Regions from separate parts of the Bradyrhizobium genomosp. III genome, predicted to be linked through region 1. Evidence: predicted binding sites of a transcription regulator. Region 1 holds the regulator's gene; each other region holds the start of a gene.
What was found. The regulator LexA, encoded in region 1, represses DNA repair genes until DNA is damaged. The targets are predictions, from matches to a motif close to TGTTCNNNNTGTGTTCNG.
Positions count from the first base shown of each region.

Region 2: a site for LexA is predicted at 2,626-2,643, ahead of IC66_RS0118855 (YifB family Mg chelatase-like AAA ATPase). Genes of this name have one in related genera too.
Region 3: a site for LexA is predicted at 7,676-7,693, ahead of IC66_RS0109590 (ribonuclease T2 family protein). Genes of this name have one in related genera too.

Region 1 is NZ_AJQF01000336.1:26,854-37,752, forward strand. Features, by position in the region: gene IC66_RS0127130 (glutamine--tRNA ligase/YqeY domain fusion protein) at 1-282, shown strand, start outside; gene IC66_RS0127135 (SgcJ/EcaC family oxidoreductase) at 290-676, shown strand; gene IC66_RS0127140 (DUF2171 domain-containing protein) at 879-1,112, shown strand; gene IC66_RS0127145 (ComEC/Rec2 family competence protein) at 1,205-3,481, shown strand; gene IC66_RS0127150 (GAF domain-containing protein) at 3,491-4,432, opposite strand; gene IC66_RS47195 (hypothetical protein) at 4,649-5,083, opposite strand; gene lexA (transcriptional repressor LexA) at 5,646-6,347, opposite strand; gene IC66_RS0127165 (molybdopterin molybdotransferase MoeA) at 6,524-7,735, opposite strand; gene IC66_RS0127175 (hypothetical protein) at 7,959-8,165, opposite strand; gene IC66_RS0127180 (HAD-IA family hydrolase) at 8,335-8,958, opposite strand; gene IC66_RS0127185 (alpha-hydroxy acid oxidase) at 8,973-10,106, opposite strand; gene IC66_RS0127190 (S41 family peptidase) at 10,461-10,899, shown strand, end outside.
Region 2 is NZ_AJQF01000217.1:5,145-16,043, forward strand. Features, by position in the region: gene IC66_RS0118840 (AAA family ATPase) at 1-1,254, shown strand, start outside; gene IC66_RS0118845 (tetratricopeptide repeat protein) at 1,276-2,049, opposite strand; gene IC66_RS0118850 (PilZ domain-containing protein) at 2,229-2,474, opposite strand; gene IC66_RS0118855 (YifB family Mg chelatase-like AAA ATPase) at 2,702-4,240, shown strand; gene IC66_RS0118860 (hypothetical protein) at 4,338-4,811, shown strand; gene IC66_RS0118865 (PAS domain-containing hybrid sensor histidine kinase/response regulator) at 4,938-7,175, shown strand; gene IC66_RS0118870 (histidine phosphatase family protein) at 7,280-7,909, shown strand; gene IC66_RS0118875 (AI-2E family transporter) at 8,139-9,197, shown strand; gene IC66_RS0118880 (hypothetical protein) at 9,202-9,441, opposite strand; gene coaA (type I pantothenate kinase) at 9,541-10,497, opposite strand; gene IC66_RS0118890 (phosphoribosyl-ATP diphosphatase) at 10,539-10,859, opposite strand.
Region 3 is NZ_AJQF01000099.1:716-10,751, reverse strand. Features, by position in the region: gene prmB (50S ribosomal protein L3 N(5)-glutamine methyltransferase) at 1-946, opposite strand, end outside; gene IC66_RS0109625 (molybdenum cofactor biosynthesis protein MoaE) at 946-1,428, opposite strand; gene moaD (molybdopterin converting factor subunit 1) at 1,432-1,683, opposite strand; gene pgsA (CDP-diacylglycerol--glycerol-3-phosphate 3-phosphatidyltransferase) at 1,680-2,297, opposite strand; gene uvrC (excinuclease ABC subunit UvrC) at 2,395-4,449, opposite strand; gene IC66_RS0109605 (outer membrane protein) at 4,699-5,322, shown strand; gene IC66_RS0109600 (cold-shock protein) at 5,437-5,652, opposite strand; gene IC66_RS0109595 (23S rRNA (adenine(2030)-N(6))-methyltransferase RlmJ) at 5,921-6,781, opposite strand; gene IC66_RS0109590 (ribonuclease T2 family protein) at 6,937-7,629, opposite strand; gene IC66_RS0109585 (hypothetical protein) at 7,761-8,222, opposite strand; gene IC66_RS0109580 (hypothetical protein) at 8,408-8,707, shown strand; gene IC66_RS0109575 (DUF3617 domain-containing protein) at 8,753-9,283, shown strand; gene IC66_RS0109570 (ATP-binding protein) at 9,349-10,036, opposite strand, start outside.

The DNA.
Region 1 (10,899 bases):
GCGGCGTCGGTGCCCGCGGAGATCCGCATCTACAACCAGCTGTTCGCCAATCCGAGCCCGGACGCCCAAAACTTCGCGGCCGATCTCAATCCGAACTCGCTGGAGATCCTCAGCGACGCTCGGATCGAGGCATCGGTCGCAGCGAGCAATTCGACCGAGCCGATGCAGTTCGAGCGGCAGGGCTATTTCGTCCGCGACAAGGACTCGACGCCGGGCAAGCCGGTGTTCTCCCGCACCATCGGCCTGCGCGACACCTTCGCGAAGGAAGTCGCAAAAGGGTGATGCGCATATGAGCAACGAAGCCGACGCCATCGTTTCCGCCATCATCGCGAAATGGTGCGCCGGCTTCGCGACGCTCGACGCCGCCGCGCTCTCGTCGCTCTATGCGAAAAACGCGTTCTTCTTCGGTTCGAACCCGAAACTCTATCGGGGCAGGGACGGTGTTGCCGATTACTTCAACGGCCTGCCGCGCTGGCGCAAGCCGAGCGCCGTATTCTCCGACGTGAACGCAGCGCAGGCCGGCCCCGATCTGATCAACATGGCCGCGACCATCTCGTTCGACCTCGCCGGCGAGCGCCCTGATCTCGTCGTCAAGATGAGCTGGGTCATCGTCCGCGAGGACGGCGACTGGAAGATCGTCAATCACCACGCTTCGGCGAAGGCGCCGCTGATCTGATTGGCGCTCTTCATCAGTTTGTCATTCCGGGATGGCCCGAAGGGCCAGGCCCGGAATCCATAACCCCAGCTTGTGGTTATGGATTCTCCGATGCGCAATTGCGCATCATAGCTCGCGCCAAGTGGCGCGCCCCGGAATGGCAGCAGAATACGAACCGAAGCTCTCTCCGCGCGTTGAGGTGGCTCCAACCAAGGATCCCACCATGCAGAACATTGCAGAGCATATGGAAGTCATCGGCGCCGACGGCGTTCATGTCGGCACGGTCGACAAGGTCGAAGGCAATCGCATCAAGCTGACCAAGAAGGACAGCGGCGAGGGCAGCCACAAGGGCCACCATCATTTCATCGACAAGGGCCTCGTCGCCGGTGTCGAGGGTAACAAGGTGCGGCTGTCGGCCAAGGCGGATGTCGCCGTGACGATGGAAGAGGAAAAGTAGGGGGAGTCCCTTCGTTCTCGATTTGTACCGCTATTCGCGCGGCCGCACGTTCCGGTAGCCTTGGCGACAATCGCGTCGCGTAGGGTGCAGGGATGGCGGAGCCGGGCCGGCCAGCACGGTCCCAGGGTATAGCCGGGACGTGGCCGGTCGGTCGTGCTGCGCAGGCGGGCGGCTTGGTGCCGGCGGGCTTTGGCGCCTGGTCGGGAATCGTCGAGACGCTGCGTGAATGGGCCCGCGCGGAGGCCGGCGCCGGGCGACTGTTGCCGTGGGTGCCTGTCGCCTTTGGCGGTGGCATCGCACTCTATTTTGCCGCCGATCATGAGCCGGTGCTGTGGGTCGTTGCTGCGACGGCGATCGCGCTCACGTTTGGCGCGGTGCTGTTGCGGCGGAGCCGGCTGTTTGCGCCTGCGATCATGATTGCGGCGGTCGCTTCCGGCTTTGCCGTGGCAACCTGGAAGACGGCGCGCATCGCCCACCCCGTGCTGGCCAAGCCGCTCTATTCAGTGTCGCTGTCGGGTTTCGTCGAGGCCCGCGATATCCGCGAGCGAACCGATCGTTTCGTGCTGCGCGTCACGGCCATGGAGGCGCAGCGCAGCGAGGTCAAGCTGGAACGCGTCCGCCTGTCGGTGCGCAAGGGCACTGCGCCCGAGGTCGGCAGCTTCGTGCAGCTCAAGGCGCGGCTGATGCCGCCGCTCTCGCCGGTGCGCCCCGGCAGCTACGATTTTTCGCGCGACATGTTCTTTCAGGGCATCGGCGCCTCCGGCTTCGTGATGGGCGCGATCACGGCTTCAGTCCCGCCCGATGCCGGCGGCCTGCGGCTGCGTTATGGCGCCTTCATGCAGGGCCTGCGCGATGCGATCGACGCCCGCATCCGCGCCACGCTCGAGGGCGACAACCGCGCGATCGCGACAGCGCTGCTCACCGGGCGGCGCGATGCGATTTCCACGCCGGTCAACGACGCGATGTTCATCTCGGGGCTCGGCCATGTGTTGTCGATCTCCGGCTATCACATGGCGGTCGTCGCCGGCGTCGTCTTCTTCGCGGTGCGCGCACTGCTGGCCTTGATCCCGGGACTGGCGGCCGGCTTTGCCATCAAGAAATGGTCGGCGGCCGCAGCGCTGGTGGCGGCTGCGTTCTATCTGCTCTTGTCTGGCGCGGAGGTCGCGACGCAACGTTCGTTCTTCATGACGGCGGTGGTGCTGATCGCCGTGATGGTCGATCGCCGCGCCATCACCTTCCGTACGCTCGCGGTGGCGGCGCTGATCGTGCTCGCGGTCGCGCCGGAAGCGCTTGTGCATCCGAGTTTCCAGATGTCCTTTGCCGCGACGCTCGGTCTCGTCGCGCTGGTACAGATCGGCATGCCGAACCTGTTTGCCTCACCCGATCATTCGGCGACCGCGCGCGTCGCGATGTGGGGCGGCCGCGAGATCGCGATGCTATTCCTGGCCTCGCTGATCGCCGGGCTTGCGACCACGCCCTACGCCGCCTTCCACTTCCACCGCGTCACGCCCTACGGCGTGCTCGCCAATCTCGGTGCGATGCCGGTGGTCTCGGCGCTGGTGATGCCGGCGGGGCTGCTGGGATTGCTCGCAGCGCCGTTCGGGCTCGACGGCGTGTTCTGGTGGCTGATGGGGATCGGCATCGACTGGATGGTCACGGTCTCGCGCTGGGTGGCGGCATTGCCGGGCGCGGTCGGCCGCATCCCGGCGTTCGGCATCGCGCCGCTGATCGCAGCGAGCCTGGGGGTCATCGTGATGGGCCTGTTGCGCACGCCGTTGCGCTGGGGCGGTGCCGTCGTGCTGCTGGTTTCCATCGGCTGGGGGCTGTCGGTGCGGCAGCCCGATATCCTGATTGCCGGGGACGGCGCGAGCGTCGCGGTGCGGGGCGGGGACGGGCGTTTGCATCTGATCAGGGCAGGCAAGGACAATTTCGTGCTGAGGGAGTGGTTGGCTGCCGACGCCGATCCGCGCGATGCCGGCAGTAGCGCGCTGGCGAGCGGCATATCGTGCGACGAGTCGGGCTGCGTAACGCCGCTCGCAGACGGACGGCTGGTCGCGCTGGCCTCGCGCATCGACGCGTTGGCGGACGATTGCAACCGGGCTGCACTGGTGGTGACGTCGAGGCCCGCGCCGCACGATTGTGCGGCGATGGTGGTGGATCGGCAGCGGCTCGCTCGCCAGGGCGCGCTGGCATTGACCCAGCGTGGCGACGGCTTTTCGGTTCAGGCGGTGAGGGCAAGAGGCACGAACCGCCCGTGGTTACCGGCCGGTGCGGGCGAAGGTGACTTCGACGGCAGCCTTGCGCAGAAGGCGGCTCCCCGCAGCCGCGACGCAACGCCATCGGAGACCGACTTGCAGGCCGACGATTGACGCCATCGATTACAGATACCAGGCCAGCACGGCTTCGAGCTTTGCCTTGCCGATGACCGGCAGGGCCACCATTCGGCTCAGCCCGGCTGCGCAGGCCTCAGAGCCCGCGATCGAGCCGTCATGAGTGAGATCGTCGTTGAGCGCGGGCATGCCGGCGGCCCAGGCGCCGCCGATGCTGCCTTCGCCTCTGGCAATGGAATTGGCGGCATAGCGGGCGGCAAGGTCGGTCTGCGCGCTGCAATCGCCGGCGCGAAAGACCAGCGCCGAACGGGCCTCGTTCGGGACCCAGATCTCGAAGCGTCGCGCAATCGGCGTTGCCTGCGCGGAGAGGAAAGTCAGGACCCAGGTTTGGTCGGTGCCGGTTCGGTAGGGCACGCCGACACCCAGATTGATCCCGACCTTGGCTGCGTCCTCCCAGCGCAGGAAGCTCTTGGCGTCGTGCAGGTCCTTGATGATCAGCGGCAGGCCCGCCTTCCAGGTGCGTCCGGGAAGTCCGAAGCCGCGAGGAAATTTAGTGTGGCGCGAGTTGAATTCGAACATGTCCGCCGCGCCGTAATAGCCGTCGACGAGGCCCATCTCGTGGGAGAGATCAGGATCGTTGTGCCAGAGTTCGATCGCGCCGACATGCGCCTCGTCGTCGCCGCAGAACAGCACCATCACGGCTTGCAGAAATTCGCCTGCAAACACCGGCACCGCCACGCCGCAGGTGAGGCCGGCGGCGACGGCCTGATCGGTCCGCTTGAAATAGGAGTTGGCGAATTTCGTGAGGATGACGGGATGGCCGCAGGCCCAGGTCTTGCCTGGAAGCCCCTCGTCATATCCGAAGTGCAGCTCTTCGCTGACGGCCTTGAACGCGGACAGCCCTTCATCGTAAAGGCCGCCGCCGAATTCCAGCCGCATGCGCGTCCGGTCAGGCACCCAGAGTTCAACAACGCGAATAAAGGTTTTCATCGAGCGTGTCCGCCGCCTCAAACCACGACAGCATCGGTCATTTGGCTGCGGAGCGGAGGTTCAAAATTCAGGCAGGACGGCCCAAACTTCGTGCGGCGACGAGGTGCGGCGGCGCTCGCCGATCGAATTTCGTGAAACACAAACCCACCGGGCTCGCCGGCATCGGCCGGCGACGGCATTTCAATCCTGGCCCCGGACCCGCCGGGCCGGAGGGCGTCAGCCGATCGGCAGTCGCGTGACCGTCGGGCGACTGTCGGCGATGATCTGCGGCTTGTGCTCGCGCTCGCCGATCGGCTGGGTCACCGGCAGTTGCAGCACGGTTGCGCGCTGGCCCTCGACGAGCTGCGTCACCAGCACGGATTTGCCGTCCGGGAATTCGATCGCATCATGATGGCGATCGGGAATGTGCGGATCGATCTTGCCGAACTTGCCGACGCGGGAGTTGACGGTGCGCGTCCAGATCCAGCGGTTGTCGTAACGGACGTTATCGGCGAAGGCGAGCTCCGTTCCCGGCAGCAGGCAGACCGCGACGGAGAGATCGGCTTCGGAGGCGAAGCCGCGCGTCGAGGTGCCGCGGAATGTTGTCGTGACGATCGTCTCGCCGACTTCTGCGGGGCGCGTCGCGACGGCATGCAGGCTGTAGTCACACATCGGGTGCTCCTCTATGCAGAGATAGCGACCCGCACCCCTTTTGGAGGCGCAGGCCCCTACCAGAGTGGAAGCACGTGACGGTCTGCTTGGTTGTAGGCAAATCTGCGGCTGGGATCCGCGAGCCCCGATCACATTATCTTTTCCATCTTTTCCGAATTCGATAGGAACAAAGTCGGCTTCCGTGCATTTGGCAGGCGCGCGTCAACGACCGGCGAAACCAGCCAGCCCGAGTATCGTCAGCTCGGCTGCGTGCGCGCTGCATTGCGGTCGTTGCGGATTTTCTGGATCACGGCCGTGTCCTAGCCGACATGATGATGCGACCAGCGTTGCTGCGGCTGCGCTCAAACGATCCGGCGCATTTGGGCTGTCCCCCTCGAACTCGAAAGGCCGCGAAGCGATGTTGCTTCCCGCGGCCTGCCGAGGATGTCGCGAAAAGGGGGAGGGGCCGGACAATCTGTGCAGAACCAGAAAGACTATCCAGCCGGAGCGGACCATCATCCGCTCCAATCTCTGATCGGCGATGCCGACCGAAGGCGCGCGCGAGGCGCTGAAGACTCCGGTATCAGTACTTGCGGTAAAGCCCGATCAGCTTGCCCTGAATCTTCACGCGGTTCGGCGGCAGGATGCGCACCTCGTAAGCGGCATTGGCGGGCTCCAGCGCGATCGAGGCGCCGCGGCGGCGGAAGCGCTTGAGCGTGGCTTCCTCGTCGTCGATCAGCGCCACCACGATGTCGCCGGTATCGGCGCTCTCGTTGCGCTGGATCAGCGCCATGTCGCCGTCGAGGATGCCGGCCTCGACCATGGAATCGCCGCGCACTTCGAGCGCGTAATGCTCGCCGGAGCCGAGCATGTCCGGCGGCACGCTGATGGTGTGGCTGCGGGTCTGCAACGCCTCGATGGGGGTGCCGGCCGCGATGCGGCCCATCACGGGCACCGCAACGGGCCGCTCGCCCTCGTCCGCGGACGGGCTGGAGCTCGCGCGTAGCTTGCCGAGATTGCCCTCGATGACGCTTGGCGTGAAGCCGCGTCGGTTGCCGGCGGCAGCTTGGAGCTCCGGCAGCTTGATCACTTCGATGGCCCGGGCGCGGTTGGGCAGCCGGCGGATGAAGCCGCGCTCCTCGAGTGCGGTGATCAGGCGGTGGATGCCTGACTTCGAGCGCAGGTCGAGCGCATCCTTCATCTCGTCGAAGGACGGCGGCACGCCGCTTTCCTTCAAGCGTTCGCTGATGAACCGCAGAAGCTCGTATTGTTTGCGCGTTAACATCTCGACCAAAGTCCCCCGGTTGATGTCGTTCGATTCCGAGACGATGAGTTCAGCGATAAGCCGCTACATCCTCGAAACAAATCATGAACGGACACTATATGTTCGATACATGTTCCGCAACTGCTTAATTTACCGTGAACAGAGCGAAACTCGCGGAATGCGTGTGGCCGCGCAGTTCAGACGGGGAGCCGCAGCACTTCGCAGGGGCTGCCGGCCTCGGCCTTTGGCGCAAACGGTGCGCGCACGAGAAGTACCTGTGCTGCAGCAAGATTCGCAAGCAGAGAGGAGTCTTGATGGCTGACGGGAAGGGCGACGAGCGTGCCGTCGTCGCGCGGCTCCAGGCGCGCGCGCAGATAATCCTCGCGCTGGTCATTGGCGCCGAGATCGCGGCCCAGCACGGCGCGCTCGCGATGGTGATGAATCACCGAACGGCCCGACAGCGCGCGAATCAACGGCACCATGAACAGGAAGGCGCACACGTAGGACGACACGGGATTGCCGGGCAGGCCAATGACGCCCATCGTCCCTAAGCGTCCGTGCATCATCGGCTTGCCGGGCCGCATCGCGATCTTCCAGAACGCCAACGCGATGCCTTCGTCCTTCAGCGCCTGCTGGACCAGATCGTGGTCGCCGACCGATGCGCCCCCGGTCGTGACCAGGACGTCGGCGCCGCTTTCGCGCGCGCGGCGGATGCCGGCGGTGGTGGCCTCCAGCGTATCGGCGGCAACACCGAGGTCGATGGTCTCGGCGCCCTCGCTGCGGGCGAGCGCGTGCAGGGCATAGCCGTTGGAATAGACGATCTGGCCGTGCCCGGGCGTCGAGCCCGGCATCACCAGTTCATCGCCGGTGGCGAGGATCGCGACCTTCGGACGACGGCAGACGGCGAGTTGCGGGTGATTCATTCCAGCGGCGAGGGCGAGATCGCGCTCTGTCAGACGGGTTCCCTTGCGCAGGAGGACGTCACCCTCGCGGAAATCAACGCCGGCGGGGCGGATGTGCCGACCCACGATCGCGGCTTCCTTGATCGTTATGTGCTTGCCCTCGGCGATCGTGTCCTCCTGGATCACGACTGCGTCGGCGCCGTCGGGAACGACGCCGCCGGTGAAGATCCGCACGGCTTCGCCGGCGCCGACCCTTTCCGTGAACGGACGGCCCGCTGCGACCTCACCGATCATCGTCAGCCTGGAATCGATCGTTGCCGCATCGGCCGCGCGCACGGCGTAGCCGTCCATCGCCGACATCGCCTGGGGCGGTTGGGTGCGCCGCGCAGCGACGTCCTGCGCGAGCACGCGATGGTAGGCTTCGTCGAGTGAAACCATCTCTGCAGGCAGCGGCTCTGCACCCGCCAGCACCGCAGCAAGGGCGTCGGAAACCGGCATCAAGGCCACGGCGAAACTCCTGCTCGGCACGTTCGGACGAAATGTTCCGACAGTCTTCTAGCCGAGCGCGGGAGCAGAGGCAAAAATGCGGGCACAATTTATCTTGCCGCTTTCCGGCCCTGGATCGAAGGCAGGCTCAGGCCTGGCGTGGCATGATCCAGAGAACGAGGCCGATCGGCAGGAGGGTGGCGATGGCGAGGACGAGAATGACGAGTGCCACGGCCGGCATCGCTCAACTCCCGCTCGGCCGGTCCGGCCCGTCGTCCATCGCGACGTCGGGAGCCTTCGGCCCTTGATCCTTGTCGGGCAGCGGATCGGCCTGGGATTTCAGGTCGGCGGCCTTGCTGATCAGCTTGGCGGAAAGGTCAGAATCCGAGGTGGTTCTTGCGAATTCAAGCAGGAGAGAGGCTTGCTTGGTGAGATAGGTTTTGCCCAGCACGTCCATAAGTCCGGTGTAGAAGTCCCAACGGACTCAAGAGTCCGGAAGGGGCCATTCCGTTCCCGGAACTCCGTACAAAAATGCACAAAGCGCTCTGGTTCCTCATTTTGGGCAAAATTGGGTCCGGGAAGGCTGCCCGACGTTGGCGCCTCCCGATGAGCGGAGATCGTCAGATGCCCAATGCCTTCAAGGCGTTCTCGACGTCGCGCGGCGACGTCACATGCACCGCCGTCAGCCCGCGCGACCGCGCGCCTTCGATGTTCTCGGCGAGGTCGTCGAAGAACACGATACGTGCTGCGGGCACGCCGATCGCGGCGACGACATGGTCGAAGGCTTCCGCGTCGGGTTTGCGCAGGCCGATGCTGGACGACAGATACAGCGCGCGGAAATGGCCGAGCAGTTCGCCATATTCCTTCGAGAAATAGTCAACATGCGGCCGGTTGGTGTTGGAGAAGGCATAGAGCGGCATCTGTTTCGCCGCGCGCGGCAGCAGCTCGGCGATATCAGGCATCTCGCCGGCGAAGATCGCGTTCCAGCCTTCCAGGAACTGGGCGTCCGAAATGCCGATGCCGAGCGAAGCACGCAGCGAAGCGAAATAGTCCTCGTCGCTGATCTTGCCGACCTCGTGCAGCCGGTAAGCCTCGTCACGCACATAGCGCGCGACGATGGCCTCGGGCTGGCAGCCGGCATGTCCCGCCCAGCAGGCGATCGCCTTGGAGAAGTCGATGTCGAGCACCACGCGCCCGAGATCGAACAGCAGCGCATCCGCGCTGCCGGGAGAGAGCGATGTCATTGCGTCCTTTTCACTCAGTATCGATACGGATCGTGGTCGAACAGCGGGAATGCGCTGAACACGCTCGGCGCGTTGGTGGCGGTCGCCGGATGCAGGCAGGATTTGTCGACCTCGGCAAATGACGTGGCGCCCAAAAGGCCGAGGCAGCGCAGCACCTCGTCCTCCAGCAGCTCCAGCATCCGCGCGACGCCGGCCTCGCCAGCCGCCGCCAGCGCCCAGCATTGCAGCCGGCCGATCCCGACCATGTCCGCGCCCGCCGCGATCGCCTTGACGATGTCGGTGCCGCGACAGATGCCGCCATCGACCATGATCTTGGCGCGGCCCTTCACGGCATCGACGATCTCGGGCAGCACATGCATGGCGCCGCGGCCATGGTCGAGCTGGCGGCCGCCATGGTTGGAGACGTAGATCCATTCGACGCCGTGATCGACCGCGATCTGGGCGTCCTCGGCGGTGGCGATGCCCTTCAGGATCAGCGGAATCCTGAACTTGTCCTTGATCATCTTCACGGTCCGCCACTCCAGGCCCTTCTGGAAATCGCCGCCGGTGGCACGCAGGCGGCTCTCGCGAACGTAGCGCTTGGCGATGTCACGCTCACGACGGCTGTAATGGGCGGTGTCGACGGTCAGGCAGAAGCCGGCATAGGCGTTCTTCTCGGCCCGGCTGACGACATCCGCGACAAAGGCATCGTCGCCGCGGACATAGAGCTGATAGAGCCGCAGCGCATCGGGTGCGGCTTCGGCGGTCTGCTCCAGGCCTGGCTCGGACACCGAGCTCAGCATGTGCGCCGCGCCGAAGGTGCCGGCAGCGCGCGCGACGCTCGCCGCGCCATCCGGGTCGAAGATCTCGAGCGCGCCGACGGGGGCGAGCACCACCGGCAGGCGCATTTTGCGGTCGAACTGCTGAACCGAGCCGTCGACCTTTCGGACGTCGCGCAGCACCCGCGGGCGGAAGGCGATCTCGTCCAGCGCCATGCGGTTGCGGCGCATCGTGGTTTCGGTCTCGGCGGCGCCGACGATGTAGTCCCAGGCGTTCTGGTTGAGGTTGGCCCGCGCTTTCCGAATGAACTCGTGCAGGTTCTGGAACGGCTCGTTGCTGGCGCCGAGCTCGACGTTCCGTTCCGGCCGGATCCGGGGTGCTTCGTTCATTGTTATCCTCCCGAGAATTTGAAGCCTTGTGTCATCGCCTAACCCGTCCAGCGCTCCAAAACCATCCTAAAATGGCATGGCTGCGCGGCGTGGACGGACGCACCGATTCCCCCTTTAGGTCCCTTTGGGGGCGGGCCAGTCCTGCAACGTTGCCAAAAGTTTAGGCCCGAACGAAGCGATTTTTGCGGTGTACCGGTCGGCGGTGCATCCCGGCCTTGAAGAAACCAGAATGGTATTGTGAGAAGTGGACTGGATCGCCAATTGCATGGCGCCTCCCAAGTGTGCTTCCCAAGTCTCGAGAGACGAGCCCAAGCAAGCTCAAGCGAACCGCCAAGCAAAAAGGCAAGCCCATCCATGCGGAAAACCCTGCTGTTCCCTCTGGGCGCGCTCACCGGAGCGTGTCTCACCCTTCTGGTCGCCAGCCCGCACGGTGGTGTATGGGCGGCACGGGCGGCAGCGAGCGCGGACGATGCCTATTCCCAGCTCAACCTGTTCGGCACGGTGTTCGAGCGCGTCAAGGCGAGCTATGTCGAGAAGCCCGACAACGCCAAGATGATCGAAGGCGCGATCACGGGCATGGTGACCTCGCTCGATCCGCATTCGCGCTACATGAACGCGAAGGCCTGGACCGAGATGCAGGAGACCACTTCCGGCGAGTTCGGCGGCCTCGGCATCGAGGTCACCATGGAAGACGGCCTCGTCAAGGTCGTTTCCCCGATCGACGATACGCCCGCCTCGAAGGCCGGCCTGATGTCCGGCGACCTCATCAGCAAGATCGACGGCGAGGCCGTGC
Region 2 (10,899 bases), on a different contig from region 1:
CAGCACCCCGAGGAACACATTGCGCCGGTTCCCCGCATTTCGGTGCAGGCCTTTTGCGAGACCGAGAAGACGCTGGCCGCGGTAACCGCGGCCGGGCAGGACCGCCGGCTCGCCAAGGCGCACCTCACCGCCAAGGACGGTGGCCTTGCCGCGGCGATCGAAGTCTATGAATCGATGCCGACGCCGAACGTGATCGTGATCGAATCCGACGGTACGCGCGACATCCTCGAGGGACTCGACGACCTCGCCGGCGTCTGCGACCCCGGCACACGCGTGGTCGTGATCGGCAATCCCAACGACACCGCGCCCTATCGCGAGCTGGTACGCCGCGGCGTCAACGATTATGTGGTGGGACCGGTCGAAACCCTCGACGTCGTCCGCTCCATCTGCAGTCTGTTCTCGGCCTCCGAGGCCATCATCACCGGCCGCGTCATCGCGGTGGTCGGCGCCAAGGGCGGCGTCGGCGCCTCCACCGTCGCGCACAATTTGGCCTGGACCATTGCGCGTGACCTCGCGCTCGATTCCGTCGTGATCGACCTCGACCTCGCCTTCGGCACCGCGGGCCTCGACTACAACCAGGACCCGGTGCAGGGTATCGCCAACGCGGTGCTGTCGCAGGACCGGCCGGACACGGCGCTGATGGAGCGCCTGCTCTCCAAATGCACCGAGCGCCTCAGCCTGCTCGCGGCGCCTGCCACCCTCGACCGCGTCTACGATTTCGGCGCCGAAGCTTTCGACGCCGTGTTCGACACGCTGCGCATGACCACGCCCTGCATCGTGCTCGACGTTCCCCACCAATGGTCCGGCTGGACGCGGCGCGCGCTGGTGAACGCCGACGACATCGTCATCGTGGCCGAGCCCGATCTCGCCAATTTGCGCAACACCAAGAACATGCTGAGCGTGCTGAAGGCGGCGCGGCCGAACGACCGGCCGCCGCTGTATTGCATCAACCAGGTCGGCATGCACAAGCGCGCGGAGATCGAGGTCAAGGCGTTCGCCAAGACCATGGAAAGCCAGCCGATCGCGGTGATCCCGTTCGATTCAAAGCTGTTCTCCACCGCCGCCAATAACGGCCAGATGATCGCGGAGGTCTCCAAGAACCACCGCACCACCGAGCTGTTCCAGAACATGGCGAACCGCCTCGCCGGCCGCGGCGAGGTGAAGAAGCCGAAGCGCTCGCTGCTCGGACCGCTGCTGAAGAAGTTGAAGGGCAAGTCAAGCCGCAACTCGGCGCCGCATCGCAAGGCGTCGTAAGCGTACACCAAAAGGGGCGGACTACTTGTCCGCCCGCTGCTGCTTCTTCGCCAGCAGCTGCCGCAGCGCCGCGACCTTGGCCGCGGCCTGGTCCGGCGGCAAATCTGCCTTCACGAGGATTTCGGCCTCGGCCTCGCGGCCCTGCAATCCCAGCACGAGCGCGAGATTGGCGCGGACCCGCGCATCGTTCTGATTGCGCTGATAAGCGCGGCCGAGCACCTGTTCGGCCTTCGGCAGATTGTTTTGCAGCATATAGGACAGGCCGAGATTGGACAGCACGGTCGGCTCGTCCGGCACGATCTTCAACGCCGCGGCATAATATTGCTGCGCCTCCTCGTTGCGGCCGAGCTGATCGAGCGCCGCACCTTGCGCCGACAGGATGCGCCAGTCCGGATCCTCCGGCGCATGCGCGCGGCTGAGGACGTCGAAGGCCTGCTGGAAATTGCCGCTGTCGGCGAGCGCGCGGCCATAGCCGGCGAGCAGCGCCTTGTTGCTGGGATGGGCGAGCACCGCCTGCTCCATGACCGCAACCGCCTGCGCGCGCTGGCCGGTCTCGCGCAGCGCCTTGCCGTAGGCGAGCGCAACGTTGGGATCACTGGGCTTGGCGCGATAGCGCTCGCGCAAGGCGTCCATCTCTGGCTTGGCGTCGGCTTTGACCGCCGTTTCCGATCTGACACCGAGCGCACCGGTCACATCCTCGATGCCGGCGGTCTGGCAACCGCCGAGGACAAGCACCAGGAGTGCGGGAAGCAGCAATCTCGCCGGGGGAGAGGCGAGGGACGAACGCTTGGACATACTCTGATCACTCGGCAACTGATCAGAGATGCTTACCGATTAACGCTAAAGTCCCGTTAAGGACGCGGCCTGTGTGACCTCAAGGCATGATCCGGAAAGTGCGCAGCGGTTTTCCGGAAAGATCATGCTTAAACAACAACCTAAAGCGCGACGACGATTGGTCCTCATCGCATCGCGCTTTAGTCGGTGAACTCGGCACCGAATTCGCAGCCGATGCGCCAGCGCAGGCGGCATTGGCGGGAATAATCAGGTGCGAAAATGATGGTGAATTGCGGCGGCACTTCCAGGAATTCCGCCACCACCTTCACGCCGCCATCCGAAATATCGGTGATCGTGCAGTCCCGCGGCAGCGAGCCCGCGCCAAAATGGATCTTGGCGAGCCGGCTGCATACCCGACGTTCGCTTCTCCGGCGATTTGCAAGCATTTGAATTGTTCACCCGTTAGACCACGGCCCATCCCGCAGCCTCAGGAATAGCGGACATTCGTTGGAATGTGCTGAGGACAGAAGCCGGCATTCGAGGCTTAGTGTCGGCGTGGTGTTTACGATTGGTTAGGGCTTGCTCACCCTCCGGGATCGTTCCCGTATTGTTCTTGCGGAGCGGGCCTGCCTCTGCTACCCCTAATTGTGCGAAAGGGCAGGCTGGTTTGAGCATGGTTCAGCGGGTTTCCACCGTCGCCTTTGAGGGGATCGAGGCCCGCGCGGTCGACGTGCAGGTGCAGGTCGCGCCTGGCCTGCCGGCGTTCGCGATCGTCGGCCTGCCGGACAAGGCGGTGTCGGAGGCGCGCGAGCGGGTGCGCTCGGCGCTAATTGCCTCAGGGTTGGCGCTGCCGGCGCGGCGGATCATCGTCAACCTGGCGCCGGCCGACCTCCCGAAGGAAGGCAGCCATTACGACCTGCCGATCGCACTCGGCCTGATGGCGGCGATCGGCGCGATCCCGCCGGATGCGCTGACCGGCTTCACCGTGCTCGGCGAGCTCGGCCTCGACGGCTCGATCGCGCCCGTGGCCGGCGTTCTTCCCGCCGCGTTCGGCGCCAATATGCGCGAGGAAGGGCTGATCTGCCCGGCCTCGTGCGGCTCCGAAGCGGCATGGGCGAGCCCGGACATCCAGATCATCGCGGCAAGCTCGCTGATCCAGATCGCCAACCACTTCAAGGGCACCCAGGTGCTGTCGCGGCCGTCACCGAAGGTGCATGAGCCCGCCGCCTCCACGCTCGACCTGCGCGACATCAAGGGCCAGGAAAGCGCCAAGCGCGCGCTGGAGATCGCCGCCGCCGGCGGGCATCACTTGCTCATGATCGGGGCGCCCGGGGCCGGCAAATCGATGCTGGCGGCGCGCCTGCCTTCGATCCTGCCGCCGCTGTCACCGAGCGAACTGCTCGAGGTCTCGATGATCGCCTCCGTCGCCGGCGAGATCGAGGGCGGCGCGCTGACGGTCAAGCGGCCGTTCCGCTCGCCGCATCATTCCGCGAGCATGGCTGCGCTCACCGGCGGCGGCATGCGCGCAAAGCCCGGCGAGATCTCGCTGGCACATCAGGGCGTGCTGTTCCTCGACGAATTGCCGGAGTTCGATCCGCGCGTGCTGGATTCGCTCCGGCAGCCGCTGGAGAACGGCGAGGTCGCGGTGTCGCGCGCCAATCATCGCGTCACTTACCCTGCCCGCTTCATGCTGGTCGCGGCGATGAATCCGTGCCGCTGCGGCAACGCGTTCGAGCCGGGCTATGCCTGCAAGCGCGGCCGCGTCGACCGCTGCACGGGCGACTACCAGGCGCGCATCTCCGGCCCGCTGATGGACCGTATCGACCTGCGCATCGAGGTGCCCGCCGTAACCGCGGCCGATCTGATCCTGCCACCACCGGCAGAAGGCTCCGCCGAAGTCGCCGCCCGCGTGGCGGCGGCGCGCGACATCCAGCTCGCGCGTTATGCCGATGCCGGCCTGCCCCGTGTCCGCACCAATGCCGAGGCTCCTGCCTCTGTGCTGGAGGAGATCGCAAAGCCGGACGCGCAAGGCGCCAAATTGCTGCGCGACGCCGCCGAGACCATGCGGCTGTCGGCGCGCGGCTATCACCGCGTGCTGCGGGTGGCGCGCACGCTGGCGGACCTCGATCGCGCCGACAAGATCGGCCGGCTGCATCTCGCCGAAGCGCTGTCCTACCGCGCACTCGCGGAGGATGTGCGCCAGATGGCTTGATCATTCCGCGCATCAACCCGGCGGTAACGAGTTTCCTTTACGCTCTGCAAACCATAAGGCCCAATGAGTTCCCCGGGGCCTCGGCGAGTAGAGTGTCATGTTGCGTTTCAAGATCCTGGCCTCGGTTGTTCCCTTGTTGGCGGCTGCGGTGTTCGCCCGCGCGGAGATCGGATCGGTGTCGCATCCCTGCATCGCCCTCGGCGAAACCTCGGTCGAGCTCACCTCCCTGTTCTGGACCGCCGGCGTCCATGTCGCCTTCACCGAGGATCCCGCCCGGGCCACGGTGCGGGTTCAGATCACCGACGATGCCGATACTGCGGACTTCGCCGTGGTCGACGACGGTCTCGGTTCCGAGCCGGATTCCTGTCAGGCCAATCCCTCGACGCGCCTTGTCTCGATTGCCGCTCAGCCCGTCGATGGCGGCCAGGTGATCTATCTCTCCACCGAAGGGCCGGCGGATTACCGCATCTATGTGCGCTCGAAGTCGTTCTCGCAGCGCGAGGCCGCGGCGCTGATCGTCGGCGCCCATGGCGGCCATCGCCCGCTCCCGCTCCAGGCCGCCTCGCTCTGAGCCATTAACACCTGGTCAACCCTGTTTGGAGGCAGCGCCAAAGCCTCAAGCTGTTCGCAAGGTCGGCGCGACATCGTCGCAGACGGCGGGTGGCGGTATTTCGAAGAAGAGTCGGGGTCGGTGGCGATGGGTCGGACGTTCCGGATCAAGGTGCGCATGCGCCGCTTCAGGCGACAGCATCCCCGCATCGCTTTCGCGATCCGCTCTTTCATGATCTTCTCGGCGACCTTCGGCGGCGCCTATGGCTTCGTGTCCGGCAGCCGGTCCGAGAACTCCGGCTACGATCCCCACACCTTTGCGATCGGCGCGAGCTTCCTGTTCGCGCTCGCCTGCCTCGGCCTTGCGACGCTGAGCATGCGCCTGCGTTTCGTGGGCAAGCGGCTGCGTAGCCTCGCAGCCCACAACGAGGCGCTGATCGATCGCAATTGGGAGCTGAAGGAGGCGGAAGAACGCGCCCGCAGCCTGTTCGAGCAGCAGGGCGACCTCATCGTGCTGCGCGCTACCGATGGCCGCATCACCTTTGCCAACGAAGCCTATTGCGCGCTCGCAGGACAGGCGCGCAGCGCGCTGGTCGGCACGCGCTTCGATTTCGACGTGCTGGAGCAGGGTGACAGCGCCCGCGAGAGCAGCGGCACACGCATCCACGACCAGAAGATCGCAACCCCGCTCGGCGCGCGCTGGATCGCCTGGCGCGAGGGCTATGTCCGCCTCGATGCCGGACAGCCCGCCGAGTTGCAGAGCGTGGGGCGCGACGTCACCGACCGCACCGAGACCGAACGCGCTCTGTCCGACGCGCGCGACCAGGCCGACGCCGCCAACCGCGCCAAATCGCGCTTCCTCGCGATGGCCTCGCACGAAATCCGCACCCCCCTGAACGGCATCATCGGCATGGGCGGCCTCCTGCTCGACACCAATCTGACGCCGGAGCAGGCGACCTATGCCAAGGCGGTGAAAACCTCGGGCGAAGCCTTGATGGCGCTGATCGAGGAACTGCTCGACTATTCCAAGATTGAGGCTGGCAAGCTTGATCTGGAGCAGCGTCCCTTCGCGCTCTCGACCCTGGTCGAGGAGATCACCGAGCTGCTCGCGCCCCGCGCGCAGGCCAAGGCGCTCGAGATCGCCGCCTATGTCGACGAGCGCCTGCCGCTTGAGGTGGTCGGTGATGCCGCGCGGCTGCGCCAGGTGCTGCTCAACCTCGCCGGCAACGCCATCAAGTTCACCGCGAGCGGTGGCGTCGCGCTGATCGTCGAGCCCGGCATCTGGCCGAACGAGGTCAGCTTCCTGGTCCGCGACACCGGCATCGGCATTGCGCCGGAGGCGCAGCAGCGCATCTTCCGCGAATTCGAGCAGGCCGACGAGCGCGTCGCCCGCACCTATGGCGGCACCGGGCTCGGCCTTTCCATCAGCGAGCGCATCGTCAAGCGCATGGGCGGCCGGATCACGCTCGCGAGCGAGCCGGGCAAAGGCTCGACCTTCGAGATCGCGGTGCCGCTTCCGCCGTCGCAAGCCAGCGGGGGACAGACGGCCTTTCCAAGTCCCGACCTCACCGGCAAGTCGATGCTCCTCGTCGCCGACGGCATCGAGGCCTCGCTGATCGCGCGGCGCCTCGAGCGCTGGGGTGGCCAGACCTGCATGATTACGGATGCCGCGGTCGCCGAAGCGCTGCTGCCGGAACGCTCATGGCACGCGGTGCTGATCGATCGTGCGATCGGCCCTGCCGCGGCCGACCAGCTGGGCGAAATGGCCCGCGCGCATGCGTTGCAGCGCCTCGTGCTGCTGACTTCTGGCTCGCGCCACGAAAAGCTGTCCCCGGCCTTCACCGGTTTTCTGGTGAAGCCACTGCGGGCGGCCTCGCTCGCCGCGCGCCTTGCGATGACGCCGGAGGTGGCCTCGCCCGATCTGGCGCCGGAACCACCGGCGGAAGCTGCCGGCGCGACGCCGGCCAAAGGAGCGACCAAGGCCCTGTCGATCCTCGTCGCGGAGGACAACGAGATCAACGCGCTGTTGATGCGCTCGCTGCTGACGAAGCTCGGCCATCGCGTCGTCATCGCCGTCCACGGCGAGGCCGCGCTGGAGTCCTGGCTCGCCGCTTCATCGGCCGGCACGCCCTATGATCTCGTGCTGATGGACATCCAGATGCCGCAGCTCGACGGCATCGAGGCGACGAAGCGAATCCGAACGCATGAGGCGGCGACCGGCGGCCACCACACGCCGATCCTTGCGCTCACCGCCAATACGCTGGTGGAGGATCGCTATGCCTGCTTCGAAGCGGGCATGAACGGATTCCTGATCAAGCCGCTCGATCGCGACAAGCTGGACGAAGCACTGGCAGGGCTGGCGGCGTCACGGCGGCTGGCCGTCTGATCCGAAAATCTCACGGGAACCTCATCCCATCTGGCAATCGATAATTGAAATCGACCGCGTTGCGCGTCACCATCCTCCGGGGGCATTGCAGGAGGGTTTCGCGCATGAACGTGCTGTGCCGCCTCGTACTCATTGTCCTTCTCGCTGGATTTTCCCGACACGCCGCGGCCGATACGCCGGAGCTCATCGCCGCGCTCAAGCAAGGCGGCTACGTGCTGATCTTTCGGCACACCGCCACCGATGACAGCCAAAAGGACGTCTACCCCTTCAAGTTCGACGACATGAGCGCCCAGCGTCAGCTCAGCGAAAAGGGCAGGGACATGGCGCTCCAGATCGGGGCAGCGGTCAAGGACCTCGCGATCCCGATCGGCGATGTCTACACCAGCCGGCTCAACCGTGCGATCGAGGCCGGCAAGCTGATCTCCGGCCGCGAGGTCAAGCCGGTCGACGCGTTGACGGACAGCAGCAACGCCAGCGCATCGGGAATGGCAAACCCCACCGGCGCCAATGCAAAGGCCGGGCAGGCCGTGCGCCAGCTCGTCGACGCGCCGCCGAAGGCAGGCAGCAACAATTTCCTGGTCACCCACAAGACGAACATCGCCGATGCCTTCGGGAAGGAGGCCGGCGACGTCGGGGAAGGCGAGGCCTTCGTTTACAAGGCCGGCAGCTCGGGCCCCGCCACCTTTGCCGGACGCCTCAAGCCTGCAGATTGGAGCGCCAAAGCCGGCAAGTGAAGCGCCCACATTCGACCCTGATCGCTGGCGTGATGGAGGGGCCGGATTTCCCCGGCCTCTCGACGAGCCGGCTCACGTGGAGGGTATCCGGCCAACGTCTGCGCAAACCGAGATTTGCCGAGACATTGCCGAAACGCCGCAGACAGATTGACCTTGTGCGACTTGCCCCCGCACGATCGACTTGTGATACCCACGTCTTGCGAGTTCCGACTGAAAGGCTGGCGAACACGTGAGAACATCGGAAGACCGCTCATTTCTCGTATTGCTTGCCGTGGTCACGCTAGCATTTGGCTGGGTGCTCTGGCCTTTCTCCGGAGCATTGCTGTGGGCCACGCTGCTGGCCATCATCTTCGCCCCGCTCTATCGACGCTTCCTGGAAACCCTCCCGGGAAAGCGCAACCTTGTCGCATTCTCCACCGTCGTCATCGTGGTGGTGATCGTCTTGATCCCTGTCGCGATCGTCATCGCTTCGCTCATCGACCAGGGAGGGGAGCTGTATCAGCGCGTTCAGTCGGGGGAGATCAGCTTTGCACATCCGCTTCAGCAGCTGAAATCCGCGCTGCCCGACTGGGCTGGTCCCATGGCGGATCGGCTCGCCAGCATCGATTTTTCGGCCCTGAAGGAACGCCTGTCTGGTCTGCTCGTCCCGGCCGGCCAGCAGCTGGCCGGGCACGCGATCAACATCGGTCAGTTGACCCTCGAATTCGTCGCAAGCTTGCTCGTGATGTTGTACCTGCTGTTTTTTCTGCTGCGCGACGGTGACGAGCTGAACGCACGCATCCGCGACGCCCTGCCGCTGCGTGCGAGCCACAGCGCCGAGATTCTGCATGCGTTCACCCTGGCGGTTCGCGGGACCATCAAGGGAATCATCCTCGTTGCCCTGATTCAGGGCGCGCTTGGCGGGGTGATCTTCTGGCTGCTCGGACTGACGGCGCCGCTGCTGGCGGGCGCGCTGATGGCGCTGCTCTCGCTTCTGCCCGTGCTCGGCTCCGCGCTGGTATGGCTTCCGGCCGGGCTCTATCTGCTCGTGGCAGGCTCGGTCACGAAGGGAATCATCCTGCTCGCTTTCGGCACCTTCGTGATCGGCCTCGCGGACAACTTTCTCCGCCCCATCCTGGTAGGACAGTCGATCCGGATGCCGAGCTATATTGTGTTGCTCGCCACCCTGGGCGGCCTTGCGGCTTTCGGAGGAAACGGCTTCGTCATCGGCCCACTCGTCGCGGCTATGTTCCTGACGGCCTGGCAGGTCTTCGTCCGCTCGAAAGAGCAACAGGAGGTCCGGAAATGACCTGCTACGCGGCGCAAGCTATGAAGCGCGGTGCGGAGAGCTTGTCGGGCGGCCCCGGGGTGCCCTTGAAGATGGTGTCGGTCTTTGCCGCACGCTTGCAATGCGGACATACGAAGAGATGCGCAATGACCGGAACCGGCTCGTCCGCGAGCAGTTCCGAGCGGTACCACCTCATCTCGACATGGCAATCCGGGCAGGTCGGTGCTTCGAGCTGTTCCGCAGCACTTCTGAGACGATCAACCATCGAGCCCTCGCGTTTTCGAAGGTCATAGTCCAATACCTCTTGCCGGTCTGCAACAAAAGACACGCTGCACGAACGCGCAGGATCCGCCGACCGCCGCGACTACAGTCGCCTGAGCGCCACGTTCTCCACGGTGTGGTCGGCGCCCTTCTTCAGGATCAGCGTCGCGCGAGGGCGGGTCGGCAGGATATTGTCCTCGAGATTGGCGAGGTTGGTGCGCTCCCAGATCGCGATCGCGGTGGCAGTGGCTTCCTCGTCCGACAGCAGCGCGTAGCGGTTGAAGTAGGACTTTGGATTGGTGAATGCGGTGTCGCGCAGCGCCAGGAAGCGCTTGATGTACCATTGCCGCAACGGGGCTTCGTCGGCGTCGATATAGACCGAGAAATCGAAGAAGTCGGAGACCACAGGCACCGCCTTGCCATCGCGCGGCAGCTTGCCGGTCTGCAGCACGTTGACGCCCTCGACGATCAGGATATCGGGCTGGTCGATCTCGGCCCACTGGTTCGGCACGATGTCGTAGGTCAGATGCGAATAGACCGGTGCACGCACATGGCGGCGGCCGGACTTGATATCGGAGAGGAAGCTGAGCAGCAGCGGCAGGTCGTAGCTTTCCGGAAAGCCCTTCTTCTGCATGATGCCCTGCCGGTCGAGCACGGCGTTCGGATAGAGGAATCCGTCGGTGGTGATGAGTTCAACCTTCGGGCGCGGCGACCAGCGCGCCAGCAGGGCCTGGAGCACGCGGGCCGTGGTGGATTTTCCGACCGCGACAGAGCCGGCGACGCCGATGATGTAGGGCACCTTGCGGTCGCGGATGTTGAGGAACTGGCGCTCCGCATAATACAGGCGCTGCATCGCATCGACATAGATCGAGAGCAGGCGCGACAACGGAAGATAAATGTCCTCGACTTCCTTGAGATCGAGGCGATCGTGCAGCGAGCGCAGCCGGTCGAACTCGCCCGGCTCCAGTGTCATCGGCGTATCGTCGCGCAGACGCGCCCACTCCTCGCGCGAATAGATGCGGTACGGATTATACTGCTGCTCGGGTGCGCGGATGTCCATAACGCGACCTTTCCCTTGGGGCTTATCCCTTGGGGCTTATACTAGCCCTTACGCGACGCTTTCTCTTCCAGCCCTGACATATTCGTACGCTTGTCGAGTGCCGCTTCCACCTCTTCCAGCTTTACGCCGCGGGCCTTCAGCAAGACAAGGAAGTGATAGAGCAGGTCGGCACTCTCGGCGATCAGATGCGCGCGATCGTTTTCGACTGCTGCGATTACGGTTTCGACTGCTTCCTCACCGAACTTCTTGGCGCAATGCTCTGCGCCCTTGTCGAGGAGCTTGCGGGTATAGGACGCTTCGCCGCCGGCCGCCGCGCGGGCGTCGATGGTCTCGGCCAGATCGTGGATCGTGAAACGCGGCATCGGAATTACTCGGAAACACGCTTGGCAACACACTTGGCCA
Region 3 (10,036 bases), on a different contig from region 1:
CGGCCGCGATCCAGAACACCTCGCCCTCGGAGTCCTCGGTGTCGAGCCAGAGCAGCGGCAGTTCCGGAAAGGCCTCGTCGACCAATTCCCGGCCGCGGCCGATCTCGCAGATCAGTCCGCCGTCCGGGGTGAGGTGATCGGGCGCCTCAGCCAGGATGCGGCGGACCACGTCGAGGCCATCGGCGCCGCCGTCGAACGCGAGCTTGGGTTCGGCCCGGCACTCAGGCGGCAGTGCGGCCATGCCTTCTGCGTCGACATAGGGCGGGTTGGTGATGATCAGGTCGTAACGCGCATCGCCGAGCGGGGCGAACAGATCGCCGCGATACAGGCTGATCCGGTCCTCGAGCCCGTATTCGCCGACATTGCGCGTGGCGACCTCGAACGCGCCCTTGGAGATGTCGACGGCATCGACGGCGGCGTTCGGGAAATGATGCGCGGCGAGGATGGCGAGGCATCCCGATCCCGTGCAGAGATCGAGCACGCGCTCGACGCCCGTAGGGTCGTCGATCAGCGCTCCAGCATTGCCTTCGCCGCCGAAATGCGACTCGAGGAGCTCGCCGATGAAGGAGCGTGGAACGATGACGCGCTCGTCGACATAGAAGGGCAGGCCGCGCATGTAGATCTTGTTGACGAGATAGGCGGCCGGCTTGCGCGTGGTGACGCGTTGATGGACGAGGTCGAGGATGGTCTTGCCCTCCGCCGCCGTGACCCGTGCGTTGGCAAAAATCTCGAACTGCTCGGGATTGAGATGCAGCGCTTCGCTCACCAGGAAGGCTGCTTCGGCAATCGGATCGGTCGTCCCGTGCGCAAAGGCGAGCTCGGCTTCGACAAAGCGGCTCACCCCGTAGCGGACGAAATCGAGCAGCGTGAGAAGTTCGCCCGGGCCGACTTTGGCGAGCTTGGGCGCGGCGCGGCCGCCGACGGTCTTTTTGGATGCTTTTGCCATCAGGATCGGGTCCAGCGCGCGGCGGCCTCGTCGTCACGGGCGTGGGCCTCGACCCAGCCGGTGCCGGCTTCGCTCTCTTCCTTCTTCCAGAACGGGGCACTGGTCTTGAGGTAGTCCATCAGGAACTCGGCGGCATGGAATGCGGCCTGGCGGTGCTGCGAGGCGGTCAGCACCAGCACGATGTTCTGGCCCGGCATGAAGCGGCCGACGCGATGGATCACGGTGACGCCGTTCAGCGGCCAGCGCGAGGTCGCCTCGTCGGCATGACGCCTGATCTCTTCCTCGGCCATGCCAGGATAGTGCTCGAGCGTGAGCGCGGCGACCTTGGCGCTGTCATCGTCCGCGCGGCAGATGCCGGAGAAGCTCACGACCGCGCCGATGTCGGTCCGGCTCTTGGTCAGGACCGCGATCTCGCGCGCGATGTCGAAATCGTCTTCTTGAATACGGATGGTGACGGGGCAGCTGGCGACAGGGGAAGTCATGGCCTAGCCGCCGGTCATCGGCGGGAAGAACGCGATCTCGCGGGCGCCCGCGATCGCGGCATCCGATTTGACATGGGCATGGTCGATCGCGGTGCGGATCACCTTCGGCTTCTCGAATGCGTAGGCATAGGCCTCGCTCTGGCCGGACAGCCAGGCGATCAGCTCCTCGACGGTGCGCACGGTCGCCGGCGGCTCGATGGTCTCCTCCGCCTTGCCGACGCGCTCGCGCACCCAGGCGAAATATTTCACCTTCATCCCTCGTCCTCCTTGATGAGGTGATGGATGCCGGCGCGGAAATAATCGTAGCCGGTGTAGATAGTCACGATCGCCGAGGCCCACAGCAGCGCGAGGCCAATCATCGAGACGACGGGCACCACCTCGTCGCCGGCGGGTCCCGCGAGCAGGAAGCCGATGGCGACCAGCTGGACCGTGGTCTTCCACTTCGCAAGCTTGGTCACGGGCACGCTGACCCTGAGCGCGGCGAGGTATTCGCGCAGGCCCGAGACCAGGATCTCGCGGCACAGGATGACGATGGCGGCCCACAACGACCAGCCATGGATGATGCCGTCGGCGGCCAGCATCAGCAGGCACGAGGCGACCAGCAGCTTGTCGGCGATCGGGTCGAGCATCCGGCCGAACGCCGATTGCTGATTCCAGATTCGCGCGTAATAGCCGTCGAGGTAATCGGTGACCGCGGCCGCGATGAAGAGGGCCACCGCCACCCAGCGCAGCCAGAGCGGCTGATCCAGAATCGACTGCGCATAGATGCATCCGACGACAACCGGGATCGCGGCGATCCGGCCATAGGTCAGGATGTTGGGGAGGGACATCGCGCGGCTGGTCGTCCCTCGTGTGGTGGCGATGTTCATCCGTCCTACCAATACCGCTGCTGCCTGAACGTCAACCGTCCCGCGCCCCAAATGAGGTGCGGACACGACGATCATATGACTGCGGTCCCCCTTTAATTCATCCCGGCTGGGGATGGAAATACTCGAAAATCCTGCGCGCGCTCTCGGCACTGACCCCCGGAACCTTGCCGAGATCGGCGATCGAGGCCCGTTCGATCTCCTTCAGGGTTCCGAAATGATGCAGCAAGGCACGTTTGCGTGACGGGCCGATGCCCGGAATTTCCTGCAAACCAGCCTCGCGGATATCCTTCTTGCGCAGCTTGCGGTGAGAGCCGATGACGAAGCGGTGGGCCTCGTCGCGCAGCCGCTGGATGAAATAGAGCACGGGATCGCGCGGCTCCAGCTTGATCGCCTCACGCTCCGGCATGAACAGGGTCTCGCGGCCGGCATCCCGGTCCGGTCCCTTGGCGACCGACATCAGCGACACCTGGGTCAGGCCGAGATTTGCAAAGATCTCGCGCACGGCGTTGAGCTGGCCGCGGCCGCCGTCGATGATGACGAGATCGGGCCATTGCGGGAAATCGTCGTCCTTGGCTTTGGCCGCCCCTTCCTCGGGCGGATTGATCAGGCGCTTGAAGCGCCGCTCCAGCACCTCGCGCATCATGGCGAAGTCGTCGCCCGGCGTGATCCCTTCCGACTTGATGTTGAACTTGCGGTACTGGTTCTTCACGAAACCGTCGGGGCCGGCGACGATCATGGCGCCGACCGCATTGGTGCCCTGGATGTGGCTGTTGTCGTAGACCTCGATGCGCTTGGGCGAATGCGGCAGGCTCAGCGTCGTGGCGATGGCGTCGAGCAGGCGGCTTTGCGTGGCGGTGTCCGCGAGCTTGCGGCCGAGGGCCTCGCGCGCATTGGTCAGCGCGTGGGCGACGAGTTCCTTCTTCTCGCCGCGCTTGGGCGCGGTGACCTCGATCTTGTGGCCGGCCTTGATCGAGAGCGCATTGGCGAGCAGCTCGCTCTCCTCGATCTCGTGCGAGAGCAGGATGTTCCTCGGCGGCGGCTTGTCGTCGTAGAACTGGGCGAGGAAGGAGCCGAGCACCTCTTCGGGGGTGTACGTCTTCTCCGCGCGCGGAAAATAGGCCCGGTTGCCCCAGTTCTGGCCGGTGCGGAAGAAGAACACCTCGACGCAGGAGAAGCCGCCCTCCTGATGGATGGCGAACACGTCGGCTTCCTCGACGGTGCGCGGATTGATGCCCTGCTGCGACTGGATCGCCGATAAAGCGGCGAGGCGGTCGCGGTAGAGTGCGGCGCGCTCGAACTCGAGCTCACCGGACGCCTTCTCCATCTCGCCCGCAAGCTCCTGCTTCACCGCATGGCTCTTGCCGGACAGGAAGTCGCTCGCCTCGCGCACCAGGGTCGTATAGCCGGGAAAGTCGATCTCGCGGGTGCAGGGGCCGGCGCAGCGGCGGATCTGGTAGAGCAGGCAGGGCCGGCTGCGGCTCTCGAAGAAGGAATCCGTGCAGGAGCGGATCAGGAAGGCGCGCTGCAGCGCCGTGATGGTGCGGTTGACCGCGCCGGCGGAGGCGAACGGACCGAAATAGCGCCCGGGCCGGCTCTGCGCGCCGCGATGTTTCAGGATCTGCGGCGCCCAATGGTCACCGGTGATCAGGATGTAGGGAAACGATTTGTCGTCGCGCAGCTGCACGTTGAAGCGCGGCCGCAGCTGCTTGATGAGGTTGGCTTCCAGCAGCAACGCCTCGGTCTCGGTGTTGGTCGAGACGATCTCCACGGTGACCGTGGCCGCGATCATGCGCAGGATGCGGGCCGGCTGTGGCGCATTCTGGCGCGCATAGTTGGAGAGGCGCTTTTTGACGTTCTTGGCCTTGCCGACATAGAGCACGTCGGCATTCGCATTGAGCATGCGATAGACGCCGGGCGAGGTCGGGGCGAGCCGGACCGCGCGCTCGATCGCCTCATGGCCGGACGCCAGCGGGCCTTCGCCGACGGCGCCGCTCTCTTCCAGGATATCGGGCAGCCGCGCATCGTCCTCGTCATCGCCGCCGCTGGTGGCGGGATCGAGATCCGGAGGCGTCTCGGCTGGGACGTCCGGCGCGGTGCCAAGCACGGGTTTGGGCGCGCGGTCGTCCGGATTGTCGGTGGAATCGTGAACCATGGAGCGAATTTAGGCGCTGGGGGTGCCGATTTGAAGTTCCGGCCGTGCGGCACGCACAGGATGGCGGCGCAGTTCCCGGTAACGCTTGCTTAAGCCTGTTAACAGCGCGGTAACCCGGCTTAACAGCCCTTTAACTTAAAACTCTCGATAAATCTTACCCGAAAAGGTCGTGGTTCCGTAACGATGCGGTTTGCCTGGCGCGGCGGCGCGGGCGCCGCACCGGTGACGGCAGTTGCGTTGGAGTGTGTGATGAAGAGGCTCGTTGTGGGCGCAGCCGCGTTGGTTGCCGCCGGCTGGACAGCTTCGGCGGAGGCCGCCGACATGAATTACGGTCAGCGCGCGCCCTATACCGTCAACCAGCCGCTCAACGCGTATAGCTGGGCAGGCCCCTATCTCGGCGGCAACATCGGCTATGAATGGGGCTCGGTGGACAACAACCCCTCGAAGCCGTCGGGCTTCGTCGGCGGCGTGCAAGCCGGTTACAACTTCCAGAATGGCCCGTTTGTGTTCGGCGTCGAGGGCGACATCCAGGCCGCCGGTGCCGACGACACCTTCGCACCGTGGAAATTCTCCAATCCGTGGTTCGGCACCCTGCGCGGCCGCGCCGGCTATGCCTTCAGCAACGTGCTGTTCTATGGCACCGCCGGCCTCGCCTTCGGCGAGCTGCGTGCGCAGACCTTCGGCTGGACGGAATCGCACACCACCGCCGGCTGGACCATCGGCGCCGGTGCGGAAGTCGGTCTGGCCCCCAACTGGAGCGCCAAGCTGGAATATCTCTACATCGATCTGTCGACGACACAGTTCGCAATTACAGGGGTGTCAAACGGCTATAGCGCCAGCGTTGTGCGCGCAGGCGTGAACTATCGTTTCTGATAGCTGAAGAAGAAAATACCGGACCACAACCTCCCGGCCGCTCGCGGCCGGGAATTTTTTGCGCCAGGTATTTTTTGCGCCAAGTATTGCGCCGAATGTTGTGCGTCAGGCCCGCTAGGACAGGATGACCAGATTGACCGCCTTCGGTCCCTTCCCCTTCTTGTCGGGTTCGACTTCGAAAGTAATACGCTGTCCTTCCGCAAGGTCCTTCAGTCCGGCTCGCTCCACAGCAGTAATATGTACGAATACGTCGCGGCCGCCGTCGTCAGGCTTGATGAAACCGTAGCCGCGTTCGCCGTTGAAAAACTTGACCGTTCCCGTCATGGCCATCGGGAAACTCCCCCTCATTGCTCCTCCGCCGCGACGCAGACTCACGTCACGACATGACCGGGCACTACGGAGCCCGGGAGCTGGCCATCCTTGGGCGGACCGCTGGCGGTCCGGCCGGATCTTTCTTAGGCCTTCACTCCGCCGCAACCATTCGCGGAAGCGGAACGTAAAGCCAGTCACGGAAACAGCATAATACGGTTCTCTGCAGATTGACTACCGCTCCTGCATATTTTTCCCAAGAATGCCGGAGTGTTACGGCTTCTTGGCTCTAGGGCTTGGGCACCTCCAATCGGAATCTGGCAGCACCACCTTGGCCGAGCGGCATTTCCAGCTCGGGCAGGATCGTCTTGAGCTCGCCCCGCAGCGTGTAGGGCGGATTGACGATCAGGAGCCCGGTGGAGGCGAGAGCCCCGCCATCGAGCTGAGGCGCGACGCTGAACTCGAGGCGCAGACAATTTCCCGGCGGCTTTGCTGCAGCTGCGAGCCGCGCCACCGTTTGGACCAGTGTGTCGGTGGCACGCCGGTTCTTGGCGGGATACCAAATGACATAGATGCCGGTCGGCCATTTCGCGAAGGCGGTGGAGAAGGCTTCGCCCAGCCGCTCGAACTCGTCCTTGGCCTCGAAGGGCGGATCGATCAGCACGAGGCCGCGCCGCTCCTTCGGCGGCACGAAGGCCGGCAGCGCCACCCAGCCGTCGAGGTCGACCACGCGCGCCTGTTCGTCGCGGCGCAGCACGGCGATCAGCGCTTTCCGCGCCTTCGGCTCGAGCTCGCAGGCGACGAGTCGGTCTTGCGGCCGGAGCAGGCCGCGCGCAATCAACGGCGAGCCCGGATAGGCTTTGAGCTCACCCTTCGGATTGAAGGCGCGGACGATATCGAGATAGGGTTGTACCAGCGCCAGGGTCTCGTTCGACAGGCGTGCCTGCATCAGCCGCGCGATGCCGGTCAGCCATTCGCCGCCCCGGCGCGCCTCGTCGCTGTCGAGATCGTAGAGGCCGGCGCCGGCATGGGTGTCGATGACGCGGAACGCCCCCGGCTTGTCCTGCAGATAGGTGATGATGCGCGCCAGCACGATGTGCTTGATGACATCGGCGAAGTTGCCGGCGTGGAAGGCGTGACTGTAATTCATGGCGGAGAGTTACGACATCGCGCGATGAAAGTAACTGCCGTCATTCTCCGGGGCGGTGCGCAGCACCGAGCCCGGAATTCATTTCGCCACCGGCTATGCGGGACAATGGATTCTTCGCGCTTCGCGGCCCCGGAATGACGGTCTGAGAAGTCGGCCTATCCGCCCCTGATCGGCGGCATGGTCACCTGATCGCGGCGGCAGGTGCGGCGTTCGATCTCGTCGCAAGCGCGGAATTGCAGGTCCTTGCTGAGGCAGATACGGACCTCGGACAGCCGCGTCCGGTTGCAGGTGACCGAGACGGCGGCATTGCTCAGTCCCGGATTGGCCTTGATGAAGGCTTCCTCGACCTCCGCCGGCGCCACGGACTTGGCCTGCGGCAAATCGAGATATTCGGTCGGGATCTTGATCGCAGCGCGCGCCTTGCGGATCGTCTCGAAATAACTGCGGCCCTCGAGGCCCGAGCAGGTGCCGTGCTTGTCCCATTCGTTGAAGATCAGGCCCGGCGCCGGCATCAAATCGAGCATCGAGGAGACGATGCTGCGGTTCAGCCGCGGTGCGGGCCGCTGGCAATATTCCGGGAAGCCGTTCTCATATTGCGGCCACAGCCCATGCACCACGAAGGCGTAGGGCCGACCGCTGCACTGGATCTGCGAGCGGCCGCCACGCTCGGCCGCCTCCTCGCAGAACGAGGGCGACCACGATAGCGACAGCACATAGAAGTCGAATTCGCCGGGCGCGTTCTGCCGCTTGTCCTGGGCGCTTGCGCTGCCGGCGAGCAAGGCCAGTCCGGCGGCAAGGGTCAGGGAGATCACGAGACGGGAAAACAAATGCAATCTGGAATGAAACATGGCGACGCCCCTCAACTAGACTGTGCGAGGAAGCCTAGCAGGCGATGGGAACATTTCAAGAACAAAATTCCGGCGGCCGCCGTTCGGCGCCTCGAGCGACCAATCAGGGCTTCCTAATCAGGGCTTCCTGATCAGGGCTTGGCGGCGCGGCAGGCCGGATTGTAGGCCCAGTTGCGGTCGAGCCCGACCACGCACCATTCGACGCCGTTGCCATAGCCGGCGAAGCCGCCATCCTCGATGATCGAGAAGTGCACCTTGCGCACCTTGCCGTCATTGAGCATGGCCTCGCCGGTGCAATAGCGGCGCGGAATGTTGTCGGACTGCCAGGGCCGGAATGCGGTCTCGCGAACGGCGGAGAAGCCGGTGATCCTCAACGAGGAATTCCAGAACGTGCTTTCCTTTTCCCAGAACTGGGTAGCGATGGTCGGTAGCGCCCTGTCGCAATCGGCGACGGCGCCGTCATAGCGCGGTCCGCTCAGCCAGAAGTTCAGCTCCAGCGGATTGGCGGCCCTGGCCTCACCGAGCGACATCGCTCCGAACATGAGGCCGAGCACAGCGGCATAGCGGAGCAATTTCAGGAGGGGGGCGCGCATGGTCAATCCGGACAGCTAAGGTCTTGCGAAGGTTGGACGGTGCCGCGAAGGCCGGGGGAGGTCAAGTGCAGCGCGGCAACACTTCGCCAGGAGTTGACCACAACTTCGTGGTTGGCAGGGCTTGGGTTCTTTCCACTTTCCTTCCGGCACCGTAAACTGGCGACCAGCCAATTGGAGTGACGGGAATGCGAATCATTGCGGCCGCGGGTCTTCTCGCCAGCCTGGTTGTCTCGGGCATGATGGCGAGCCAGTCGGCGCGCGCCGATTATGTGCCGCCATTCAAGGGCAACGACACCGGCGGCATCATCGCCTATTCGATGGCCACCCAGGTCGACGCCCGGCAGGCCGCGGTCGACCACTGCGCGCGCTACGGCAAGGTCGTGAAATTCCTGGCGGTGCAGGCCTATGAGGGCGGTTACATCTCGTTCTCCTGCCGCTGGGTGCCGTATGGCGCCGCCGACCAGCCGATCCGCACGCTCTACTGAGGCGCTGTCGTAACGCCGCACTCTCTCAGCCGGGAGCCTTTTCACATGACGCGCAAACTCGCTTTGCTCGGCTCGGCCCTTTGCCTCGTGGTTTCGGCAGGCGGTGCCTTTGCCGACGACCTGCCGGTGCGCAAGGCCGGTCTTTGGGAGATGAAGCTGGTCACGAGCGGCTCGCCCGTGCCCGAGATGACCATGCAGCACTGCACCGACGAGACCGTCGACAAGGAGATGAGCAACAACGTCTCCCCGATGGCCAAGCAGATCTGCGCCAAGCAGGAGATCAAGAAGACCGCGACCGGCTATGTCAGCGATTCCGAGTGCAGCGTCGCCGGCGTCAGCACGACCTCGCATGCCGAGATCACGGGCGATTTCAACTCGGCCTATACGGTGAAGACCTCCTCGCACGCACAAGGCGGTGTCGCCGGCGCTGCGGGACGCGATACCACCATGACGCTGCAAGCCAAATGGCTTGGGGCCTGCAAACCGGACCAGAAGCCCGGCGACATCGTGATGCCCGGCGGCTTCAAGATGAACGTGCGCGACATGGATAAGCTGAAGGCGCTGCTGCCGAAGTAGGTAAGCGTTGCCCCGAAACCGGGCGCTCCCTCGCCCCGTTCTTACGGGGAGAGGTGAGGCTGCAGCTACACCGGTATCCGCACGCTGGCCCGCAATCCCCCCATCGGACTGTCGCCGAGGGTGATGTCGCCGCCATGCGAGCGGGCGATGTCGCGGGCGATGGCAAGGCCAAGGCCCGTGCCGCCTTCATCCTGGTTGCGGGCGTTGTCGAGCCGCAGGAACGGCTTGAACACTTCTTCGCGCAAATGCGCGGGAATGCCGGGGCCGTCGTCGTCGATCGTCACGGTCAAATAACGGTGATCGCGCTGGCCGGTGATGGCGATGGCCTTGCCGTAGCGCGCCGCGTTGGTGACGAGATTGGCGAGGCAGCGTTTGAACGAGGCCGGCTTCACCGTCACGACGGGCAGGCCGTGGAAGGCGACGGTCGCGGTGTGACCGTGGCGCTCGGCGTCGCCGCGCAGCTCCTCGAGCGCCTGCGCCATGTCGGTCGGCTGCGACTGCTCGCCGGAATCGCCGCGGGCGAAGGCGAGGTAATCCTCCAGCATCATCGACATTTCGTCGACGTCCTTGCGCATGCCCTCGAGCTCGGGGCTGTCGCCGATCAGCGCCAGCTCCAGCTTGAAGCGGGTCAGGATGGTGCGCAGATCGTGGCTGACGCCGGCGAGCATCGCGGTGCGCTGCTCCATGGTGCGCTCGATGCGCGACTTCATCTCGAGGAAGGCGACCGCCGCGCGCCGCACCTCGCGCGCGCCC